4 regions of the Modestobacter sp. SYSU DS0290 genome follow, and region 1 is predicted to be linked to each of the others. Evidence: predicted binding sites of a transcription regulator. Region 1 holds the regulator's gene; each other region holds the start of a gene.
The links. Region 1 encodes LexA, which represses DNA repair genes until DNA is damaged. Its sites were predicted from a motif close to TCGAACANNTGTTCGA; they were not measured.
Positions count from the first base shown of each region.

Region 2: ACI795_RS10475 (DUF222 domain-containing protein) is a predicted target of LexA. The motif match lies at 1,677-1,692, and genes of this name have one in related genera.
Region 3: ACI795_RS00400 (DUF222 domain-containing protein) is a predicted target of LexA. The motif match lies at 1,910-1,925, and genes of this name have one in related genera.
Region 4: ACI795_RS10160 (DUF222 domain-containing protein) is a predicted target of LexA. The motif match lies at 2,525-2,540, and genes of this name have one in related genera.

Region 1 covers NZ_JBJHAI010000025.1:34,741-38,946, reverse strand. Annotated here, with positions in the region: gene ACI795_RS17315 (vitamin B12-dependent ribonucleotide reductase) at 1-389, opposite strand, end outside; gene nrdR (transcriptional regulator NrdR) at 567-1,076, opposite strand; gene ACI795_RS17305 (LysM peptidoglycan-binding domain-containing protein) at 1,388-1,669, opposite strand; gene lexA (transcriptional repressor LexA) at 2,195-3,010, shown strand; gene ACI795_RS17295 (hypothetical protein) at 3,032-4,099, opposite strand; gene ACI795_RS17290 (phosphatase PAP2 family protein) at 4,071-4,206, opposite strand, start outside.
Region 2 covers NZ_JBJHAI010000010.1:14,912-19,117, reverse strand. Annotated here, with positions in the region: gene ACI795_RS10475 (DUF222 domain-containing protein) at 12-1,673, opposite strand; gene ACI795_RS10470 (dihydrofolate reductase family protein) at 1,823-2,533, opposite strand; gene treZ (malto-oligosyltrehalose trehalohydrolase) at 2,536-4,206, opposite strand, start outside.
Region 3 covers NZ_JBJHAI010000001.1:70,303-74,508, reverse strand. Annotated here, with positions in the region: gene ACI795_RS00410 (sensor histidine kinase) at 1-1,169, shown strand, start outside; gene ACI795_RS00405 (response regulator) at 1,166-1,810, shown strand; gene ACI795_RS00400 (DUF222 domain-containing protein) at 2,011-3,213, shown strand; gene ACI795_RS00395 (hypothetical protein) at 3,295-3,780, opposite strand; gene ychF (redox-regulated ATPase YchF) at 3,887-4,206, shown strand, end outside.
Region 4 covers NZ_JBJHAI010000009.1:93,089-97,294, forward strand. Annotated here, with positions in the region: gene ACI795_RS10145 (bifunctional metallophosphatase/5'-nucleotidase) at 1-319, shown strand, start outside; gene ACI795_RS10150 (methionine synthase) at 303-1,361, shown strand; gene ACI795_RS10155 (hypothetical protein) at 2,022-2,402, opposite strand; gene ACI795_RS10160 (DUF222 domain-containing protein) at 2,624-3,826, shown strand; gene ligA (NAD-dependent DNA ligase LigA) at 4,062-4,206, shown strand, end outside.

The DNA.
Region 1 (4,206 bases):
TCGAAGATCTCGGCGTCGCCCTCGGAGGCGAAGTAGTCGTGCTCGCGACCGGCCGCACCGTAGGTGAGCACGACCCGGTCGATCAGCTGGCGGAGGCTGGTCTCGCGCTGCGGGCTGCCGACCGCACCACGGAAGTACTTCGTGGTGACGATGTTGGTGGCGTTGATGCTCCACTCGGCCGGGAACTCGACGCCCCGCTGCTCGAAGTTGATCGAGCCGTCGCGCCAGTTGGTCATGACGACGTCGCGGCGCTCCCAGACGACCTCGTCGTAGGGGTGCACACCGGCGGTGGTGAAGACGCGCTTGACCTTCAGGCCCTTCCCCCGGGTGGGCGCCTTCGGGCTGCGGCGGTTCCGGGTGGTGGCGAGGCGGTCGGCTGTCTCGGTCATCGTGCGAGGGCTCCCTGGGTGTACATGCTCTGGCGTCGAGCTGAGCGGCGGTGCTGGCGGAGCGGCTGGGGAAGCCGGCGGGTGCCGGAGCCGGGTGGTGCGGTGCGGTCTCCTCGTCGAGACCTGTGTAGTCGGGGGGTGTGACGGTTTCGGTGGGCCGGCGGCGGGACCCGGTCCTCAGGACCCGGCGGGCGCACCCGGCGGTCCGCCGCCCGCGGTGGCCGCCCCGCCGGCGCGGGCGTTCACCGCGGCGCGCAGCTCGGCGATCTCCTTCTCGAAGTCCGCGGCGGAGCTGAAGCTGCGGTAGACGCTGGCGAACCGGAGGTAGGCGACCTCGTCCAGGTCGCGCAGCGGGCCCAGGATCGCCAGGCCCACCTCGTGGCTGGGGATCTCGGCGCACCCGGTCGCCCGGACGGCGTCCTCGACCTGCTGCGCCAGCAGCGCCAGCTGGTGCTCGTCGACCGGACGCCCCTGGCAGGCGCGGCGCACACCGGCCACCACCTTGGCCCGGGTGAACGGCTCGCTCACGCCGCTGCGCTTCACCACGGCGAGCACGGCCTCCTCGACGGTGGTGAACCGCCGTCCGCAACCGGGGCACGAACGGCGCCGACGGGTGGTCGCACCCTCGTCGGTCTCGCGCGAGTCGATGACGCGGCTGTCGGGGTTGTGGCAGAAGGGGCAGCGCACTGCGGGTCCACCTCCTCCCGAGGTGTCGCGGCCGGGTTCCCTGCGGTGCTGTGACACCGTGGACCACCCGGCCCGTGGACCGTTCCTGTGGACTGCTCCGGGGACATCCGGTGGATGGGCCGGGGAGAACGTGTGGAACGGCTGTGGACGACTTACATCCGTGTAAGCACTAGATGTTGTGGTGGAACCGTACGGCCACCCCTACAGGTGTGCAAGCCCTGCTGCGCGTGTCGTGTTCCGCAGCCGCCCCGCCCGCCGCTCCCACCCTCACCAGTCACAGCACCGGCCACCCGCCTGACCCGCCAGCCCGTTCAGGGCAGCTCGATCACCTGGCCCGGGTGGAGGACGACGTCGTCGAGGTCGTTGCGGTCGCGGATCGCGTCGACCACCGCCCGCCGATCCTCGTCCGGCGCCACGTCGCCGGCGATCGACCACAGCGTGTCGCCGGGCTGGACGACCACGGTGACGGCGCCGGCGAGCTGCAGCGCGGGCTCCTCGGCAGCGACGACCGCGACCGCGCCCGCGGCCACCCCCAGGCCGATCGCCACCGACACCGCCGCCACCACCCGCCGACCCCACCGGGTGAGCCGCAACGGCGGCTCCGCATGCCACCCGCCCGACGAGGGCGCCACGACGGGGCCGGCCGGATACCAGCCCCCACCCCGGACCGGCCGTGCACCCGCAGCCCCGGAGCGTGCCGCCGGCCGCCCGCTCGGCCGCACCGCCGGGCGCCGCCCGACGCGAGCCCCGGCCACCGCGGCGGAGGCACGGCCGACCCCGGGTCCCGCCGACACCAAGCGCAGCGACGGGCGAGGCGAGGTGGGCGGCACGGTGCCGGTGGTGGTGGCGGTGGACTGGGCGTGGACCATCGGTGCACTCCTCACATCGGGCGCCCGCTCGGGCACCTTCTCGAACGTCTGTTCGATTCGAACGTCTGTGCGATGTCTACCGCACCCCGCCGACAGGAGTGCTCCGACACGGCGCGTGTTCGAACACCTGTTTGAACAGCAGCGGTCGAGCCGCTACCGTGCGCAGTGAGACCACGACGGCGTCCCACCCCACCTCTCCGAGCGGGGCGCCACCGGGCAGCTGCGCGCGCAGCCGGACGAGGAGGACACATGGCGGTCGACGGCCGGACGGCGGACGAGCGCAAGGGGTCCAGCCGACGCAAGCGCACGGCTGGGCAGGCAGCGGAGCCGACCGCGGGCACCGGCGGTGCCGCGATCCGCGAGTTCCCCGACCGGGGCGAGGCCGGTGACGGACTGACGCAGCGCCAGCGCCGGGTCCTGGAGGTCATCCGCGACTCCATCGAGCGCCGCGGCTACCCACCCTCGGTCCGCGAGATCGGCGAGGCGGTCGGCCTCTCCTCCGCCTCCTCCGTGGCCCACCAGCTGTCGGTGCTGCAGCGCAAGGGCTGGCTGCGCCGCGACCCGAACCGCCCGCGTGCGCTGGACGTGCGGCTGCCCGGCGAGAACGGCGCGGCGACCGGACCCGACGCATCCGTGGAGGCGCTCGCGGCCGCCGGCGCCGCCACCGGCGTCGACGAGGCAGGGGCGCCGGCCCCCACCTACGTGCCGCTGGTCGGCCGCATCGCCGCGGGTGGCCCGGTGCTGGCTGAGCAGGCGGTCGAGGAGGTCTTCCCGCTGCCCCGCGAGCTGGTCGGCGAGGGCACGCTGTTCATGCTCAAGGTCACCGGTGACTCGATGGTCGAGGCCGCCATCTGCGACGGCGACTGGGTCGTGGTCCGCCAGCAGCCCAACGCCGAGAACGGCGAGATCGTCGCCGCGATGATCGACGGCGAGGCGACCGTCAAGACCTACAAGCGACGCGACGGCCACGTGTGGCTGATGCCGCACAACCCGGCCTACGCGCCGATCCCCGGCGACGACGCGACCGTCCTCGGCCGGGTCGTGACGGTGCTGCGCCGGGTCTGACCCCGGCCGCCGCCGGCGGGGTCACTCCCGCCGGCGGCGCAGCTTCCCGGCGATCCAGACCACGACCGTCGCGACGCCGGCCGCGATGACGCCGGCCGTCACCGGCGGCACCCCGCGGGCCGCGGTCACCAGCTCCCCCGTCGGCTCGGCACTGGGCGCGGCGTCGGTCGGCGTGGCGTCGGCGGCCGGATCACCGGGCAGGGGGACCAGGGTCACCGGAGCGGGCAGCCCCTCGCTGGTGACGAGCAGGTCGCGGTTGTTCGCCGCGAAGGTGATCGCCTCGCCCTGCGGCGACTCCGGGAGCGCGATCCTGATCGGCGAGCCGGACAGTGCCCCGGCCACGTCCGAACCGGTCAGCGGCCAGACGTAGGCGTCGGTGTAGGTCCGCAGGGCGATCCGCTGCCCGTCGGCCGACACCGCTCCCCCGGTCACCAGCAGCTGACCCGCCCGGCCCACCGGTCCGCCGGGGGTGCCGGTCAGGGAGAGGCCGAGCCCCACCACCCGGGTCATCGGAATCGTGGCCCCGTCGGCCAGGGGCGCATCGGGCCGGTACACCCCCGAGGAGCCGAGCACCTCCTTGGTGACCAGGTAGGGCGTGCCATCCGGGGCGAGCAGCAGCGCCTCCGCGTCGTGCGCCCCGTCCGGATAGGTCAGCCGGGTCAGCGTGGTGCTGCCGTCGGGCCGCAGCCCGATCAGCGCCACGGTCTCCCGGACGGCGTTGTTGTCCCCAGTGTCGGCCAGCCACAGCGTGCCGTCCGCGGCCAGGGCGAGGTCCTCGGGGTCGTAGGGGTCGACGTCCCCCGCACGCAGCTCGGCGACAGCGCAGGACGCGTCGAGGACGTACACCTCGGCCCGGTCACCGCCGTCGTTCATCGCCAGCAGCGTCTCCCCGGCGCTGGCCAGCCCGGAGATCTCGGGCAGCCGCGGGTCGGTGATGGTGCAGCGGGTGCTCGGCGCGGTCTCCTCGGCCAGCGCTGCCGAGGCCGGCAGGAGCGCGAGCACGACCGCAGCGGGCACGGCGAGCAGCGCCGGGTCCGCCAGACGGTGGCGGACGGCGCGGCTACGCGGCCGGGCGGCCCGCTCTGGCACGGACCCAGCGTGACACCACGACTGCGTCCAGTGCGTGAACCACGCCCAAGAGGACGATGCCGAGAGCAGCTCCCACGACTGCATCCGTGACCCAGTGGAAGTTCAGC
Region 2 (4,206 bases), on a different contig from region 1:
CGACCTGCGGCTCAGAAGGGCGGCGGTTCGTCGGCCGGTTGCGATCGCGGTGGCGGCTGAAGGACCCCCGTGCCCTCGGCCACTGGCGAGCTCGCGTCGGGACCCTGCACGGGGGCCGAATCGGGTGGTCGCGCGCCGGGTGACTCGGGTTCCCTTGGTCGGAGGCCGGGTGGTCGGGTGGTGCGGGTGACCCCGCTCGGGGTGGTGACGGTGAGGGTGCCGTCGGGGGCCATGGCGAATCGCCAGCCGGGGGCGAAGGTCTTGAGCCGGTGGTGGCTGCGGCACAGGCAGCAGAGGTTGGTGCAGTCGGTGGCGCCGCCGCAGGCGTGGGGGATGACGTGGTCGAGGTCGGCCCAGCCGACGCGTTGGCCGCAGTTGGGGAACCGGCAGCGTCGGTCGCGAGTGGTGACGAAGGCGTGCTGCCGCTCGGTGGGCTCGTACCGCTCGGTGGGTGGCGGCGGCCCGAGCACCGGGCAGTCGCAGGGTGCGCCGTCGTCGCTGTCGGGCCCGGTGTCGCCATCGCGCCCTGAGTCGGCGCCGTCGCCATCCCGTTCGGCGCCGCCGCGCCCGCCGGTGCAGTTGTCGCCTGCGGTGTCGCGGTGGTCGGGGCAGCCGCGCTTCGCGAGCCGGGCGAGTTCGGCCGGCGTCACGGTGGCGAGCAGTTCGCCGTCGAGGCCGGTGATCGCGTAGCTGAGCGTGCCGCCGTCGGGTGCGGTGAGGCCGAGGGCGCCGACCCGGGCCAGGAGGTCGCGCAGGTGGGCGGCGGTGATCGGCAGCCCGTTCACCTCACCCGGGGTGACCCCGCCTTCCAGGGCCTCCAGCGCCGCGGTGACCGTCAGGTTCGCGGTGAGCAGCGGCAGGCCGTTGTCGGCGGGGCGGAGGATCAGCGCCGCGGCCACGAGGGTGCGCAGCTGACCGATGGGCCGGGGGTCCCCGTCGGCCTTGAGCATCCGGGCCAGCTGGTCGAGCAGGTCGTGGGCCTGGGCGGCCTGATCGGCGGGCAGGTCCACCGCCAGCACCGCCCGCCCATCCGAGGCAGACGGGTACACGTGCACGTCAGCGGTCTTCTCCGCCCCGGCCCGCGCCTCTCCCGCGGCGTCGGCGTCCAGTTGCAGCACGAGTTCGGTGGCACGCTTCTTCACCGCCGACACCGACAAGTCGGCCGCCTCTTGGAGCAGCGCCTCCTCTACCCGCCCCGCCACCTCGGCGGGAGTGGACTTCAGCGCGTCGGCCAGCTGCTGCGCCCGCCGCTCGTCCAGCTCCCCGGCCCGCAGCGCGGCGAAGGTGGCCGGGAGCTTGTCCCGCCACACCAGCGCCCGGGTGAGCCGGATCGCCGCCGTCCCCCGCCCCACGTTGAGCACCGTGGCCAGCTCGGCGGTGAAGAACTCGCTGATCTCACCCTCGCCCGGCTGCGCCGTCCAACCTGCCCGGCGGGCACCCGGGTGGTCCGGTGCCGGATCCGCCGACCCGGGACGATCAGCGGCCAAGGCCAGGATCAGCTCCGCCTCGTGCGCGGTGTCCTGCGCGCGGCGCCGCTGCACCCGCTGCAGCTCCTCGGCCAGCCCCTCGTCGGTCAGCCAGGCAGCGGGCAGCCGGGAGGGCTCGACGGGGTGCTCGAGAGTCCAGTCCACCACCAGCCCCTCGACCACGCTCGAACCACGCCTCCGCGACATGACTCGAACATACGTTCGAGGTACGACAGTTCCGGCAGGTCGGTCAAGCGGTGGTCGCACCGTGGTTCCGTCCGTCCGACCGTTGATCCGCACCAGGATGGGGCTCGGCGGACGCAGGGTCGCGCCACCTGCGGCGGCTGGTCGCGAGATCAGCGCAGCGCGTAGCGGGTGAAGAGGACGCCCTCCTCGGTGAGCGCCTGGAGCAGCTCGGCGCGCACGGTCCCCGGCAGCGCGTGCGGCACCAGCCCGGGCCCGCCGCCGACCAGCAGCGGGGAGATCGACAGGTCCAGCTCGTCGACCGCCCCGGCGGTCAGCGCGGCCTGCACCAGCGCCGGGCCGCCCTCGCAGACCAGCTGCACCAGCCCTCGCTCGGCCAGGGCGTCCAGCGCCGCGGGCAGGTCGACGTCGTCGTCGCCGCAGACCAGCACGTCCACCCCGGCGCCGGCGAGCGCGACCCGGCGCGCGGGGTCGGCCGCGGCGCAGGTGACCAGCACCGTGGGCGCCACGGCGTCGGTCACCAGCTGGTCGTCCGGGCGGAGCGACGCCCGCCGTGACACGACCACCACCGGCATCACCGCCTCGCGTCCCAGCGTGGTGCGCAGCCGGCCGACGGCGGAGTCGGGCAGCACCGGGCGGTACCCCTCGGCCGCCGCCGTCCCGGCCCCGACGAGCACGGCGTCCGCCAGCGCCCGCAGCGTGCGGAACACCCGGCGGTCGCCGTCGGAGCCCAGCGGCCCGCTGCGCCCGTCGACGCTGATCGCGCCGTCCAGCGAGGCGATGAAGTCGATGCGCAGGTGCCGGCCCGGCGCGACACGGTAGGCGTCGGCCAGGCCGGCGGGGTCGCGGGGGAGCTCGCGCACCGTCAGCGGGTGCTGACCACGGCCGCGCTCTCGGCGGGCACGGTCACCGTCTCCCCGTCCAACCGGGGGGCGTCGCCGGTGGTGAACAGCACCTCGCCGGCCGGGGCGTCGAGCTCGACCCGCCGCTCCTCGCCCGACAGGTTGGCCACCACGCGCAGCGAGCCGCGCTCGACGACCAGCCAGCGCTCCTCGTCGTCCCAGGTGACGCCGGTCGCGGACAGGTCGGGGTCGAGCAGCTCGGGGTGCTGCTTGCGCAGCGCCAGCAGGGTCTTGTGCAGGGCGAGCAGCCGGGCGTGCGGCTCGCGCTCGAGCTCGGACCAGTCCAGCTTGGAGCGGGTGAAGGTCTCCGGGTCCTGCGGGTCGGGGACGACGGCGGCGTCCCAGCCGTGCGCGGCGAACTCACCGATCCGGCCCTCGGCGGTGGCCTTGCCGAGCTCCGGCTCCGGGTGGCTGGTGAAGAACTGCCACGGGGTCGAGGCGCCCCACTCCTCGCCCATGAAGAGCATCGGGGTGAACGGGCTGGTCAGCACCAGGGTGGCGCCGACGGCGAGCAGGCCGGGGGAGAGGGAGGCGGAGATCCGGTCGCCGACGGCGCGGTTGCCGATCTGGTCGTGGTCCTGCAGGTAGCCGAGGAACTTCCAGCCCGGCAGCCGGGTGGTGTCGACCGGCCGGCCGTGGTGCCGACGGCGGAAGCTCGACCAGTCGCCGGCGTGGAAGTAGGCGCCGGTGAGCACGCGGGCCAGACCCTCGAGGCCGGCGTCGGCGAAGTCGGCGTAGTAGCCCTGCGCCTCACCGGTCAGCTGGGTGTGCAGCGAGTGGTGGAAGTCGTCGCTCCACTGCGCGTCGATGCCCGTGCCGCCGGCCACCCGCGGGGTCACCAGCCGGGGGTCGTTGAGGTCGCTCTCGGCGATCAGCGTGAGCGGGCGGCCCAGCGCGACCGACAGCTTCTCGGTCTCGATCGCCATCTCCTCGAGCACGTGCGTGGCGCGCTCGTCGACCAGCGCGTGCACGGCGTCCAGCCGCAGCCCGTCGACGTGCATGTCGCGCAGCCACATCTGCACGTTGTCCAGGATGTACCGGCGCACCTCGTCGGAGTCGGGGCCGGACAGGTTGATCGAGTTGCCCCAGGTGTTCGCGCCCCCCTCGGCGAAGATCGGGAAGAACTCCGGCAGGTAGTTCCCCGACGGGCCGAGGTGGTTGTAGACGACGTCCTGGATGACGCCGAGCCCGCGCTGGTGGCAGGCGTCGACGAACCGCTGGTAGGCGGCCGGACCGCCGTAGGTCTCCTGCACGGCGTACCAGGCGACGCCGTCGTAACCCCAGTTGTGCGTGCCGTTGAAGGCGTTCACCGGGAGCGCCTCGACGAAGTCGACGCCGAGGTCGACCAGGTGGCCGAGCCGGTCGATGGCGGCGTCCAGCGTGCCCTCGGGGGTGAACGTGCCGACGTGCATCTCGTAGACGACGCCCCCGGCGAGCGGCCGGCCGGTCCACGCGGCGTCGCCCCAGGAGTACGTGGCGGGGTCGAAGCGGCGGGAGAGCCCGTGCACCCCGTCGGGCTGCCGGCGGGAGCGCGGGTCCGGACGGGGCGTCTCGGTGTCGTCCAGCAGGAACCCGTAGTCGCTCTCGGGCTCCGCGGGCACGGTGGCGCGCCACCAGCCCTCGTCGTCGCGCTG
Region 3 (4,206 bases), on a different contig from region 1:
GCGGCTGGCGGGCCACCGTCGTCGGCTTCCACGTGGCGTTCGTGACGCTGCTCGGCCTCGCGGTGCTGGCCACGCAGGTCGGCCGGGTCGAGGGCTCGACGGGCTGGGCCCTGACGGCGCTCGGCGTCCTGTCGGTGGCCTACCTGTTCCTGGGTGCGCCGGCACTCGCCGAGGAGCGCCCGGCCCGCGCGGTCGGCTACCTGACCGTGCTCGTCGCCGTCTTCGGCGTGCTGGGCTGGCAGGCGCCCCAACTGCTCTTCCTGCTCTTCCTGGCCTATCCGCAGATCTGGTTCCTCGTCGAGTCGCCCCGTCCTGGCACGGTGTGGACGGTGCTGCTCGCGCTGGCGAGTGCGGTGGGCCCGGCGACTGCCTGGACCCGCGGGGCCGAGCCGCTGTCGGAGGTGCTCGACTCGGGCATCGGGCTGCTGTTCAGCCTGGCGCTGGGCGTGTGGGTGAGCCGCGTGCTGCAGCAGAGCCGGGAGCGGGCCCGGCTGATCGCCGAGCTGGAGGCCACCCGCGGGGAGCTCGCCGACGCCCACCACCAGCAGGGGATCGCCGCCGAGCGGGAGCGATGGGCCCGCGAGGTGCACGACACCCTCGCGCAGGGCTACACGAGCATCGTGGTGCTGGCCCAGACCGCCGCGGCCCAGCTGCCCATCGCCCCGGCGGCCGCGGCCGAACGGCTGGCGCTGATCGAGGAGGTGGCCCGGGACAACCTCGCCGAGGCCCGGGCGATGGTGGCGGCGTTCGCCCCGGCCGGGCTGGACTCGGCCACCCTGGTGGAGGCGCTGCAGCGGCTGGCGGAGCGGTTCGGCCGGGAGACCGGGATCGCCACCCGCGTCGACCTCGCGGCGCTGGACGAGGCCGGTGCGCTGACCCGGGCCGAGGAGATCGTGCTGCTGCGCGGCGCCCAGGAGGCGCTGGCGAACGTGCGCCGGCACGCGGCGGCGAGCTCGGTGGTGCTGCAGGTCAGCCGGGTGGGGACCGGGGAGTCGGCGCAGGTGTCCGTGCACGTAGCGGACGACGGGGTGGGGTTCGACCCGGCCACGGCGCCCGGCGTGGGCCTGGCCGGGCTGCGCGACCGGGCGGCGGAGGTGGGGGGCGCGGTCGACGTCGTCTCCGCACCGGGGGAGGGCACCCGCGTGACCGTCCGGGTGCCGGCGCCGTGACCACCCGGGTGCTGGTGGTCGACGACCACCCGGTGGTGCGGGGTGGGTTGGTCGGATGGCTGGCCGCGCAGCCGGATCTCGAGGTGGTCGGCGAGGCCGGTGACGGGCTGGCGGCGCTGGCCGCGGTGGCCGAGCAGGCGCCGGACGTCGTCCTGATGGACCTGCGGATGCCGCGGATGGACGGCGTGACGGCGACCGGCCGGATCGTCACCGCGCACCCGGACGTCCGCGTGCTCGTGCTGACCACCTACGACACCGACGCCGACATCGTCCGCGCGGTGGAGGCGGGCGCGGCCGGCTACCTGCTCAAGGACACCCCGCTGCCGCAGCTGGCCGATGCGGTGCGGGCGGCGGCCCGCGGGGAGACGGTGCTGGCTCCGCCAGTGGCGGCCCGGCTGGTCTCCCGGATGCGGGCGCCGGCGGTCGAGGCGCCGACCGCGCGGGAGCTGGAGGTGCTCGGCGGTGTGGCGCGCGGGCTCACCAACGCGCAGATCGGCCGGGAGCTGTTCATCGGTGAGGCCACGGTGAAGACGCACCTGCTGCGGGTGTTCGCCAAACTCGGGGTCGACGACCGCACCCGCGCGGTGCTCGTCGCGGTCGAGCGCGGCCTGCTCCCGGGACCGGGCGCGTCGTCCGGCTGACCGGGCGGCACGCCCGGTCGTCGAGGACCTCCGCGGATCTGTGGACAGGCTTCTGAGCTGCGGATTCATCTGGCCGGAACCCCTTGAAGCCGCTAGACTTCGAACGTGTGTTCGAATGGGTGGGGAGGGTGTCCGTGAGCCGGTCGGCGACGCTGGATGCCCCCGCGCCGAACCTGGTCGCGGAGCTGCCGGCCGAGGGCCTGGGCCAGCTGAACGCGGTGCTCGACGGGTTGGCCGGGGCCGGGCTGCACGGCCTGACCGATGGTCAGGTGCTGGACCGGACGGCGGCGTTGGTGGCGGCGCGGAACCGGCTGGACGCCGAGCTGACCCGCACGGTGCGGCACGCGGAGACGACTCAGGCCGCGGAGCGCGACGGATTGACGAGCATGCGGTCGTGGTTGATCGGGCACGTGCGGCTGGCCCCGGTCGAGGCGTCGCGGATCGTGCGGGCCGGTCGGGCGCTGGAGGCCCTCCCCGCTCTGACGGCCGGTTTCGCCGAGGGGTCGGTGACCGCGGCGCAGGTCAACGTGGTCGCGGAGAAGGTGGGGCCGGGTGAGGTCGCGCAGGCCCACGAGCAGGGCGTGGACCTGGACGCCTTCGACCGGGACTGGGCGGTGATCGCCGCCGGCGCTCCGCATGAGTCATTGAAGACCGCGGTCGCGCTGTTCGAGGAGGCGCTGGACCCCGACGGTCCCGAGCCGGACCCCACCGAGGGGAGGCGGCTGTCGATCGCCAAGCACGCCGACGGTTCGGTGACCGGCCGGTTCGACCTGGACGCGGTGGGTGGGGAGAAGGTGCAGGCGGCGATCGAGTCGATCGTGCAGGCCGACCGCCCGAAGGGTGATGGGCGGACCCGGGCGCAGCAGAACGCCGACGCGCTCGTGCAGCTGTGCGACAACCAGCTGGCGTCGGGCAGCCTGCCGACGCTGCGCACGGTGAAGCCGCACGTCGTCGTCGGCATCGACGTCGAGGACCTCGTGGACCCGGCCACCGGCGCGGGCACTGCGGAGATGGGGTTCGGGGCGACGATCTCCGCGGCCCGGGCCCGCTACCTGGCGTGTGACGGGAGCATCTCCCGGATCGTGATGGGCCCCGACGGCACCCCGCTGGATCTAGGGCGGGACCACCGGGTCGTGACACCGGGTCTGCGGCGGGCCGTGGAGCGCCGCGACAGGAGCTGCGTGTTCGCCGGGTGCGGGGCGCCGACCTGGTGGTGCGACGTGCACCACCTCATCCACTGGATCCACGGCGGCGAGACCAGCCTGGAGAACTCAGCCCTGCTGTGCGAACGGCACCACACCAAGGTGCATCACGGGTTCCGGATCGAGCGACAACCCGACGGACGATGGCGCACGTGGCGGCCCGACGGCACCGAGATCCTCATCGGGCCCCTGCTCACCTGACGACGTTCCTCGATCACCCGTGCCTTGGCGACCCAGCTCTGGCTCGCCCCGGCCCGGGGTGACCCGGGTGCCCGGCCTGCCTCAGTCGCGGGTCGCCCACGGGACGACCGGCCCCAGCAGCTCCCCTTCGTGCGGCACGCCGTCGGCGTCGTGGTGGACCGCGCGGTGCTCGTGGCTGCCGGCGGCGTGGGACAGCGCGGCCAGCAGCAGCGTCAGGGCGTTCCGGTCGAGGCCGGCCGCCAGGTCGCCGAGGTCGACGGACCGGCCGTCGGCGAGGCTCGCGGCGGCCCGCAGCAGGCGCCGCTGGCTGCCGGTGCCGGTGAGCACCCCCGTGCGCAGGGCGCCGTCCAGCTCGGGCCACAGCACGGCGGCCCAGGGCCCGCCGTCGAGGGCGCCGTCCAGGGCGATGGTGATCAGCCCGGCCGCCTGCAGCCGGGGCAGCCAGTGGCCGTCGTTGGCGAGGAGGAGGACCGCGGCCTCGGCCGCGTAGTCGCCGACGGCGGCGCGCAGCAGCGCGCCCTCGACGGCGGTCAGGTCGAGGTCGGCCACCCGGAGTTCGTCGAACACTGCGCCTCCCTGGGCCCGTGGGTCGGGTGCCCACGAGTGTGCGCGAGGGGTCTGACAGTTCCGCCGTCAGCGGCGTCCTGGCGTGCAGCACCTAGGCTGTTGCCCCGTGAGTCTCACCATCGGCATCGTCGGCCTGCCCAACGTCGGCAAGTCGACGCTGTTCAACGCCCTGACCAAGAACGACGTGCTCGCGGCGAACTACCCGTTCGCGACGATCGAGCCCAACGTCGGCGTGGTGGGCGTCCCGGACCCGCGCCTGGAGAAGCTGGCCGAGATCTTCGGCTCGCAGAAGACCATCCCGGCCACGGTGAGCTTCGTGGACATCGCCGGCATCGTCCGTGGCGCCAGCGAGGGCCAGGGGCTGGGCAACAAGTTCCTGGCCAACATCCGCGAGAGCGACGCCATCTGCCAGGTGATCCGGGTGTT
Region 4 (4,206 bases), on a different contig from region 1:
GTTCGAGTGCCCGGCGGAGCCCACCGAGCCGACGCCCACCGAGCCGACGCCGACCGAGCCGACGCACCCGTCGCCGGTCCCGACCGAGCCGACGCACCCGTCGCCCACGCAGCCGGCGCCGACCCAGCCCACGCTCCAGCCCGTGGTGGGTGGCGGCATGGACGACGGCTCCCGTGGTGGCGGCAAGGGGAGCGGCGGGTCGCTGGCCTACACCGGTGTGCCGACCGCGCAGCTGGTCGGACTCGGCGCCGCCCTGCTGGCGGCCGGTGGGCTCGTGACGGCGGCGGGCTACCGTCGGCGCCGTGGCCTCGCCGACTGAGTTCCCGGACGACAGCACGACCCCCGGCACCGACGTGCCGGGGGAGCAGGACCTGGGGCCGGCTCCCGTGTCGTGGGGGCCGGCCTCCGGCGTCGGGTCGCTGCCCGGCACCGACCCGGTCGAGGCGATGCGGGTGGTGGTCGGTGAGCTGCCGGACTTCCCGCACCTGCCCGAGCTGCCCGCGCGCGGTGCCGGGGCGGACATGATCGGCCGCTCCGCCGGCCTGCTGGTCGACCTCGCCGTCGACCTGGTCCCGGCCGGCTGGCGGCTCGTCCCGCGCCCCGGGGCCGACCAGCGCCGGGCGCAGGAGATCCTGGCCCGCGACCTCGACGCCCTCCACGAGGTCGCCGAGGGCCACGTCGGTCCGTTCAAGGTGCAGGTGGCCGGTCCCTGGACGCTGGCCGCCGGGCTGGAGCGCACGCGGGGCGACCGGGCCGTCGTCGACGCCGGTGCCCGCCGGGACCTGGCCCAGTCGCTCGCCGAGGGCGTCGCCGCCCACGTCGCCGCGGTGACCGGGCGGGTGCCCGGCGCCCGGGTCGTCGTCCAGATCGACGAGCCCTCGGTGCCGGCCGTGCTGCAGGGCGGGCTGCCCACGATCAGCGGTTTCGGCAAGCTGCCCGCGGTCGAGGCGCAGGTGGTGGAGGAGGAGCTCGCCGACCTGGTGGGCGCGATCGCGGCACCGGTGGTCGTGCACTGCTGCGCCAACCGGGCCCCGCTGGAGCTCTTCCGCGCCGCCGGGGCCGCCGCCGTCTCCTTCGACCTCGGGATGGTCCAGGACCTCGACGACCTCGGCACCGCGGTCGAGGCCGGCACCCACCTGCTGGTCGGTGTCGTGCCGGGGACGGACGCGGCGCTGGGCGCGCCGAAGGTGACCGCCAGCCGGGTCCAGTCGTGGTGGCGGGAACTGGGCTTCCCGGTCGAGCACCTGCACGAGGCGGTCACCCTGACACCCGCCTGCGGCCTGGCCGGGGCGAGCCCGGCCTACGCCCGGGCGGCGATGCAGCACGTGCGCGAGGCGGCGAAGTTCCTCCTGCCCGACTGAGCGGTCTCCTCCCCTACGGTGAGTGAGTCTTATCCCCGTCCGAACTGCTGCCTACCGTCGTAGGTGATGCCACGCCCGCCTGACCCAACGCTCCCGAACTGCCCGACCCATTCCGGGTCGTCCGTTCGCAAGCAGGGCACCTATGGGAACCCGCCCCGGCCGCGACTGCGGTGCTTCTACGAGGCCGCGGACGGAACGATCCACAAGCACGGGCTGAGGCCGCCGCCGAAGCCGGCCGGCGTCTGGGGACGAGTTGCCGGCAGCAAGTACGGCATCGAGGAAGTCGCCACGGCGCTCGTCGATCTCGCGCGCGGGGCCACCTACACGGAAGCGGCTCGACTGGCTTGAGGGCCGCCCCGTCGGCCACGCCAGTCGTACACCCGTGCGCGAACACCAGGCGGATCCTCGGACCAATCGTCGGTGACGACGTACACATGGTGCGAGCCATCAGCCATCACGACCTCGAACTCCGTGGGTGGAGAGTCGCCGAGAACGCTGCCGTCAAGTGGCCCACCGCGCGCAACAGCCCTGGGGATGAACGCCGGGCCGATGGTCACCCGGCCACGGTAGGCGACGAAGCGGGTGGCGGGGAGACACTTCACTCCGTAGTCGCCGTCCGAGCGCTCCGCGTAGAACCCGCTCGTCCATAAGGGGGCGGTCTCAGCCGAGACCGCCGACGGGAGACACGGGGACGTCGTCGCGCGGGCAGGTCCACGCTGCCTCGCCGTCCCGGAGTGCGGGGGCGAGCGGGTGCGTGGCCGGGTGCCGCGGGCAGGGTGGCCAGTTCGTGGGTCGGGAACCCCACAGGGCCTCGATGGCCCACTCCTGCACGGAGTCGGCCGCCTTGACCACCTGCTCCGCGTAGGGCTGACCGAGGGTGACGGCGACACCCTGGCCGCTCCCGTCGGCGCTCCACAGCATCGCGCCGGCCCGGCCGGGGTCCCCCGTCCAGTCGCTCGCCTCGATGCGCGGCAGGGGAACGCCGGTCGCGACCAGGTCGGCGAGCACGGGGGCCAGCGCCCGGGTCAACTGCTGGTCCATGGGTCCATGGTGGCCCACTGGTGAACGGTTCGCCCGGCTGTCGTCAAGGTCCTCGTCGCATCTGTGGACGGGCCTTTGACCTGGACATTCGACTGGTCGACGTTGTCGGTCGCCGGTAGACTTCGAACGCACGTTCGAATTGGTGGGAGGTGTCCGTGAGCCGGTCGGCGACGCTGGACGCCGTTGCGCCGAATGTGGTCGCGGAGCTGCCGGCCGAGGGCCTGAGTGAGCTGGATGCGGCGCTGGCTGCGTTGGCCGGGGAGGGGCTGCACGGGCTGTCCGACGGTCAGGTGTTGGACCGGACGGCGGTGCTGGTGGCGGTGCGGAACCGGTTGGACGCGGAGCTGACCCGCACGGTGCGGCACGCGGAGAGCACGCAGGCGTGCGAGCGGGATGCGCTGAAGAGCATGCGGTCGTGGTTGATCGGGCACGCCCGGCTGGCGCCGGTCGAGGCGTCGCGGATCCTCCGGGCCGGGCGTGCCCTGGAGTCCTTCCCGGCGCTGGCGGCGGGGTTCGCCGTGGGTTCGGTGTCCGCCGCGCAGGTGAACGTGGTGGCGGAGAAGGTCGGCCCCGGTGAGGTGGCACAGGCCCAGGAGCAGGGCATCGACCTCGCGGAGTTCGATCGAACCTGGGCGGTGATCGCCGCCGGTGCGCCGCATGAGTCGTTGAAGACCGCGGTCGCGCTGTTCGAGGCCGCGCTGGACCCCGACGGTCCCGAGCCGGACCCCACCGAGGGGAGGCGGCTGTCGATCGCCAAGCACGCCGACGGCAGCATCACCGGCCGTTTCGACCTGGACGCGGTCGGGGGTGAGAAGGTGCAGGCGGCGATCGAGTCGATCGTGCAGGCCGACCGCCCGAAGGGTGACACCCGCACCCGCGCCCAGCAGCAGGCCGACGCGTTCGTTCAGCTGTGCGACAACCAGCTGGCGAGCGGCAACCTGCCGACGCTGCGCACGGTGAAGCCGCATGTCGTGGTCGGGATCGACGTCGAGGACCTTGTGGACCCGGCCACCGGCGCGGGCGCTGCGGAGATGGGGTTCGGGGCCATGATCTCCGCGGCACGCGCCCGCTACCTGGCCTGCGACGGGAGCATCTCCCGGATCGTGATGGGCCCCGACGGCACTCCGCTGGACCTCGGGCGGGACCACCGGGTGGTCACCCCCGGACTGCGTAAGGCCGTCGAACGGCGCGACAAGTCCTGCGTCTTCGCCGGGTGCGGCGCCCCGACCTGGTGGTGCGACGTGCACCACGTCATCCACTGGCTGCACGGCGGCGAGACCAGCCTGGCCAACTCGGCGCTGTTGTGCGAACGGCATCACACCAAGGTGCATCACGGGTTCCGGGTCGAGCGACAACCCGACGGGCGATGGCGCACCTTTCGCCCCGACGGCACCGAGATCTTCATCGGACCACTGCTCACCTGATGCGATGGTCCGCTGCCCGCTGCCCGCTGCCCGCTGCCCGCTGCCCGCTGCCCGCTGCCCGCTGCCCGCTGCCCGCTGCCCGCTGCCCGCTGCCGTGACCGGGGGCGTTCGGAGGCGCCGGCAGGCCACCACGGGTGACCGGGGCGCACCCCTGCGGATCGACCGGGGCGCACCCCGCGGATGACGCGGTGGCGACCGCCGTCTCCCGTCGGACCCGCCGGTTACGGTTTCCCGCGTGAGCACCGAGGTAGGGGTGGAGCAGGACGTGGTGGGCGGGCCCGACCAGCCCGTGGTCGAGGCGGCCGTCGACCGGGCGGACCTCACCGAGGTCCCCGACGACGCACGCACCCGGCACCGCGACCTGTCCGAGGAGCTCGACC